DNA from 2 places in the Paenibacillus sp. FSL K6-4396 genome. Region 2 is predicted to be linked to the other one. Evidence: a T-box and tRNA genes for the amino acid it is inferred to sense, from the RefSeq annotation. Region 2 holds a T-box; the other holds one or more tRNA genes.

Region 1 (3,426 bases), 780 kb from region 2:
GTGGGCCTGAGTTCGGCTTTCAGTAGGTTTGAAGAGACCCTCCAGTGAACATAAGAAAACGCCAACCCGGATATCCGGATCGGCGCTTACTGTGTCACACATACAACATGTGCATCTATTTTAGAAATGGGGGAGTTGGTCCAGGTTGTTGGTTGGGTCACCGTCGGCATCGCCGCGAATGTACATTTCGCCATCCTTGCCTTTAAATACATTCACACCGGCAATAGCGCCAGCTTTTACTTCTGCAAGTGCCTGCTGATAATCCAGTACGCGTCCTGCTGAAGTCTGAAAAGCTGTCAGGTCACCGTCACCATTTTTCTGTACGGCTGTGAAACTCTCGCGTGTCGTTTGATCCATGATGTCACACTCTCCTTATATGACGAGATAGGAATCTGTCTACCTGATTAGCCTATCCGAATTCATCGGAAGTATGCACCATATGCTGATGAGACCTTCCAACGTCGAGGTTTTACAGGCTCTTTCTCATACGAACATGCAGAATATCTGCATCATAAAAAGGTTCTTCCGAAATCACTTCATAACCCAGTTTTTCATAGAATTTCTGTGCCTGACACTGCGCATCCAGTACAGAATAGGATAAGCCGAGTTCACGTGCCAGCTCCTCCATCGCGAGCAGAAGCACACGTCCATAACCAAATGAACGATGAGATTCAAGCACCGCGATCCGCTGCATTTTGGCCGTATCCTTGCTGTAATAGATCAGACGTCCTGTGGCTACAGCTTGGCCATCCGTACTTAACAATACATGATGCACATCTGGACTGATGACATCATATTGATCAATCTCAATCTCGGCAGGCACCTGTTGCTCGATCACAAAAACGTGATGGCGAATTCCCAGGGCTTGCTCCAGTTGTTCTTCTGTCGATACATAACTAATCTCAGCTGCCAATTCCATTCCTTCTTTCTGCTCTTGCGCGACATATCAGACTGAATTATACAAAAAAATGTTTTTCCTGTATAGTGAAGTCTGGAACATATTGGGAGAGGAGGGGGTAGTGATGGGCATGACAGGCATCATGGTAATTACATTGCTAATGTCGGCAGGAATGATTACTCTGTTGTATTTCGTTACGAAGAAAGCATACTCACGCAAGTGGGATGAAGACGAGTGATTCACCTGTTAACCTTCACGGCAAGACTTCACTGCTTCCTCGTGGAGAATACACATCTTGAATTACAGATTTGGAGTATACGTCCAGCCAGACGGGTAGAGATTCAACATTCTCATTGGGTTGATTTAACTGTTGGAATTGAACCGTATGTTCATCCCGCTCCAGGCCGCAACCAGTAAAGGTGGTAATGAGAATCATAAGCCCAGCAAAGAGAAAGAAGCATTTGGTAAATGTATGTTTATTGGATTTTGACCGTTTTGTTATGTTTCTCATAGGGAATTCACCTCGTTGTAGAAATGGTAATCTTTCCTTTATTGTGCACCATTTCGGGTGAATTATAACCAAATAAATCATTGACAATGAACACGGTTACTTGATATGATACTGTTACTTGATTGGGAAACAATTATATATCATGATCTGTTAGCTCAGCTGGGAGAGCACTATCTTGACAGGGTAGGGGTCAGTGGTTCGAGCCCACTACAGATCATACATGAGAAGCCTTACATTGTAAGGCTTCTTTTCTTTTTTTTTACATACAAACATGAATGCGATTTGCGATAGTTTCAGTTTCTCTTCCTCTTTTTAAACAAAACTTAAATAAAACATAAATTCAGCGTAAGGTTCGTCTTCTATACTTGGTTCTGATGTCAATATAGAACAGGAGAAGGAGAGAACTTATGAATTATTCAAGTCCATTTACATCAAAGTTAGCCAGAGTAGGGATCGCGGGTACACTGGCTTTAATACTGGCAACAAGCCCACTTGCCAACATGGGGGTTGTTGCCGCGGAAGCAGGCCCAGCACCTGTATCTACGAAGATATATAACACACAGAAAGACTCGATAGAGCAGACGCCGATTCAATACCAGATTCAGGCTCGATTAAATGAGAAGGACATGACGATCCAGGGGAGCGAGAAGGTAACGTACCGCAACACAAGCAAGGATGCACTCCAGCAGCTGGTTCTTCATACATATGCTGATGCAAACCTCTCCAAGTCTACACAGGCGAGCATGTACCAACAGCATAATGAGAAGATTAGTGAAGATCACCCGGAGAAGACAGCGGAGGACTTTCTGGGTGGCATCGATATTCAGGCTGTAAGCGCAGATAGCCAATCGCTGGACTTCCATAAGGAAAACCAAGCGTTGACCGTGCAGTTGAAGAAGCCCGTACAACCAGGTGAATCGGTATCATTCCAACTGGAGTTTCAGTTGAATATACCCTATGGCTCACAGCGAGTTTCCTACTACAAGGACATGATCAATGGTGCACACTGGTTCCCGGTGATGTCTGTATACGACGAGGTAAAGCATCAGTGGAACAAGGCACCGTATAGTCAAACATTTGAGAGCGATTATTACACCTCATCGGACTTTGAAGTTCAATTAAATGTTCCTGATGAGTATCAAGTAGCCATGCCGGGTACGATTACCACTCAAATCAGTACAGAACATGGTCGTAAAGTTGTTTCTGCTGTGGCCGAGAACACAAGGGAGTTTGTATTCTTTGCTAGCCCAAACCTTCAAGTGGAGAGTGTTACTCGTAACGGTCTGACGGTGGAATACTATTATTACAACGATGATCCATCCAAGAAAAAGATAGTTGACCGCTACATTAATCAGGCATTCAAGGTCATCGATTTCTATAGTGAGAAATATGGCAAGTATCCCTATCCAGAGTTCCGAATTGTCGAGACGTATGTACAAGGTGTTGCCGTGGAATATGCGAGGCTCATCCAGATGGGACAGATTCAAAATGGTGCTGTTCCAGAAGAAGACACAACATTTGTTCATGAAATAGCGCATCAGTGGTTCCATGCATTGATCGGTAATAATTCGGAGACAGAATCCTTCCTGGATGAAGGCTTTGCTGATTTCTCCATGGTGTATTTTGCCGAGAAACAGGGAGACAAGCTAAATGGGTTCAGATCCATACAGTTTGATACTGCGCCCGTAGATATGGCGATTGCATCAACAAACGATGAAGCTGGGGATTTGGCAAGTTTGGTATATTATCAGAAGGGGCGACAAGCGATCTATCAGCTTTACCGTTCCGTCGGTGAAGAGAAATTTGACGAGTTGATGAGGACATATTTCAAACGCTACGTGTACCAAAATGCAACGGTAGAGGGGCTGCTTCAAACCATTGAAGATGTGCTTGGTAAAGAAATACGTTCAGAAATGCAGATGGCCCTATATCAGCCTGATTTTGTCTTAAAGCCGGAATACCAATTATCACAGGAAGAGACCGCCGCCTATGTGCATGATGTCTTACAAGTGCAATA
Region 2 (3,426 bases):
TGCGGCAGAACTTGCATATGGTGCCCCGGAATATCATCAGGAATATGCGAACTTATCATCGGCCGAGTCACTTCAATCTGAGGAGCAAAGTGCGGAGTATGCTAACGAAAACAGACAACCTGATGCAGACGAAGATCCCGCATCTCTGACAGAGAATGGAGATGAATTGGCATCCCATGAGCAATACAGTGAACCTTCTCCGATCTCGTCATTTATGGCTGAGACCGCTGATCGGTTAGCTTCTTACCCTGAGTCGGAACCAGTGCTGCCTCTGGAAGAAGAGTCTTTAGCGTGGTCCGAGCCTTCTGGGGATGCATTGCCTGAGGAGCCTAGAAATTCAGATCAAGTAGTCCCAGAGCCTACTGCTCAATCATCTAATGAGTTTGCAGCACCAGATGTACCGGACGCACCAGATGTATGGCATTTCGAATCAGCGAGATCTGTACCTCAGCAGGAGAATCAGGCAGTTGATGTTCCGGTTGAACCACAGGCGGAGAACTGGCAAGGTGTATTCGGTTCGTCCGAAGCAGGCAATGCAGAGGAAGAACGTCCGTCTTTTGAAGCGACTGGGGTAGATGAGTTTGTGCAGAACGAAGCATTTGTTCCTGAACCTGTTGCTGAGACGGAAGACAAGCCGGAGCTGAAGGTTGCTTTTGGCAGCAAAAAGGAATCCGCACCACGACAAGAGGAGGGTGTAGGTATCTCTTCCTTGTTATCCTCTGGCAGATCAGCACGGGATGCTGAAGTAGAGAGAGGCGAAGAGGTTCCAGTCGGTGTGATACAGGAAGAAACGTATGCACCTGAGGATGTGGAATGGAAGAATCTGTTCCTGGGAACGATCGTGGACCAGACGCCATTCCGTAAGGTGAAACTGTGTATCGTCCAGCGGGAAGATACACTGGATGCCATTGCAGATCGATACCAATTGAGCACGAGGGAACTTCAGTTGTATAACCGATTATCTGAACAAGTTGTGGAAGAAGGTCAGATATTGTACATCCCTTAATCCGTAGTTAAAGCCTTCGTTACGACCCGTGATCCCCTTGAGGATTGCGGGTTTTTGCATGTTTCGTCCTAAACCTGCATTCCAGCGCTCTTTATCCGCTGTTGTCAGGTTGACTATCGCGCACGAGCAAGGTATGATGTGTGTAGGTTTTTTGAAGAACAACGTGGAACGGGAGTAGTAGACAGTATGACCTTTCAGAGAGTGGAATTGCAACGCTGTGAGATTCCGCAGGAACCAACTGATCGAAGTCGCCCGGGAGTTGCCTGTTTGAATACAAGGGATAAATGAGATTTATCGTCATTTATTTCTGAGGTAGGATGGGCCGGTAGCAGCCGTTATCTGCTTGAAGTGTCACGTCATGTACAGAGGGTGAAGTCTATCTTGCTGTTGGCGTGAAACAAAGGTGGTACCGCGAAAGCTAACCTTTCGTCCTTTGATGGATGAAAGGTTTTTTTTGTTTTTTTTGGCGAAGATGATGAAGATGAAGTAACGGAGGAATGACACATGTCTGAGGAAAAAAAATCAGCTGCAACAGAAATGCCGACCACTTACGATCCTAAAGCGGCAGAGGACAAATGGTACTCCACCTGGATGGAGCGCGGATATTTCAAAGCCGGTCAACGTAAAGATGCCGAACCGTATACGATTGTAATTCCACCCCCAAATGTGACCGGGATGCTGCACATCGGGCATGCGCTCGACTTTACACTACAGGATATTCTGATCCGCACCAAACGGATGCAGGGTTATGATGCACTGTGGCTTCCGGGTTCCGACCATGCAGGTATTGCTACCCAAACCAAAGTGGAGCAGAAGCTGCGTGAAGAAGGTCTGACCCGTTATGATCTGGGACGTGAGAAGTTTCTGGAGAAAGTATGGGACTGGAAAGATCAATATGCAACTACCATCCGTCAGCAATGGGGCAAAATGGGATTGTCGCTTGATTACTCACGTGAACGTTTTACGCTGGATGAAGGTCTGTCCCAAGCGGTTCGTAAAGTATTTGTTCAACTGTATGAAAAAGGCCTTATTTACCGAGGCAAACGCATCATTAACTGGGACCCGGTGAACCGGACAGCTCTGTCCGACATTGAGGTTGAATATAAAGAGGTTCAGGGTCATTTGTACCATCTGCGGTACCCGCTCAAAGATGGAAGTGGCTACGTTACCGTGGCAACAACGCGTCCAGAAACGATGCTGGGTGATACAGCAGTTGCTGTTCATCCGAAGGATGAGCGCTATGCAGATATGATTGGTAAAGTGCTTGTACTGCCTATCATTGGACGAGAAATTCCAATTATCGCTGATGATTACGTGGATAAAGAATTTGGAAGTGGTGCTGTTAAAATCACGCCTGCGCATGATCCAAATGACTTTGAAGTAGGTCTTCGTCATGACCTGCCTCAGATTACGGTAATGGATGAGAGCGGCACAATGAATGCTGAGGCAGGCAAGTATCAGGGACTGGATCGCAGTGACTGCCGCAAGCAGATTGTTGCTGACTTGAAAGAGCAGGGCGTATTGATCAACATTGAGGATCACACGCATCAGGTGGGACACAGTGAACGTACGGGAGCTGTTGTTGAGCCGTATCTGTCTACACAGTGGTTCGTTGAGATGAAGCCACTTGCAGAGAGAGCGATTAAGAAGCAACAGAGCGGCGAAGGGGTTAATTTTGTTCCAGATCGTTTTGAGAAAACCTATCTGAACTGGATCGAGAACGTTCGTGACTGGTGTATTTCCCGTCAACTGTGGTGGGGACATCGTATTCCGGCCTGGTATGATGAGGAAACGGGTGAAATCATTGTATCTGCTGAAGATCCGACAACGCTGCCAGAGTATGCTGGACGCAAGCTCAGACAGGACGAAGATGTACTCGATACTTGGTTTAGCTCCGGCTTATGGCCGTTCTCCACGCTAGGCTGGCCGGAAGATACGGAAGATCTGAAACGTTATTATCCGACAAGTGTACTTGTGACAGGGTATGACATCATATATTTCTGGGTTGCACGTATGATTTTCACTGCACTGGAATTCACGGATGAGATTCCGTTTAAGGATGTGCTGATGCATGGTCTTGTTCGTGATGCAGATGGACGCAAAATGTCCAAATCATTGGGCAACGGTGTAGATCCGCTGGATGTGATCGAGAAATATGGCGCAGACGCAATGCGTTACATGATCTCAACCAGCAGCACGCCAGGCCAGGATCTCCGTTTCCGTTGGGAACGGGTGGAGCAGGCTCGTAATTTTGCCAACAAGATCTGGAACGCTTCGCGCTTTGCATTGATGAATCTGGAAGGATTCACTTATGAGGAACGTGACATTAGCGGAGAGCTTGGTACAGCGGATTATTGGATTTTGCACCGTCTGAACGAAACTTCCCGCGATATTACGCGTCTAATCGAAGCGTATGAGTT

What was found. A T-box is a leader RNA that pairs with one kind of tRNA and senses whether it is charged. The one in region 2 lies ahead of MHB85_RS24790 (valine--tRNA ligase), so its partner is inferred to be a tRNA-Val.
Region 1: it encodes a tRNA-Val, which carries the amino acid that the T-box ahead of MHB85_RS24790 (valine--tRNA ligase) is inferred to sense. The anticodon was not compared.

Annotation. Positions count from the first base shown of each region.
Region 1 is NZ_JBBOCR010000001.1:4,877,847-4,881,272, reverse strand. It holds gene MHB85_RS21470 (DUF3892 domain-containing protein) at 121-357, opposite strand; gene MHB85_RS21465 (GNAT family N-acetyltransferase) at 470-913, opposite strand; gene MHB85_RS21460 (hypothetical protein) at 1,152-1,409, opposite strand; tRNA gene MHB85_RS21455 (tRNA-Val) at 1,554-1,626, shown strand; gene MHB85_RS21450 (M1 family metallopeptidase) at 1,817-3,426, shown strand, end outside.
Region 2 is NZ_JBBOCR010000001.1:5,658,440-5,661,865, reverse strand. It holds gene MHB85_RS24795 (LysM peptidoglycan-binding domain-containing protein) at 1-1,006, shown strand, start outside; T-box leader at 1,162-1,443, shown strand; gene MHB85_RS24790 (valine--tRNA ligase) at 1,511-3,426, shown strand, end outside.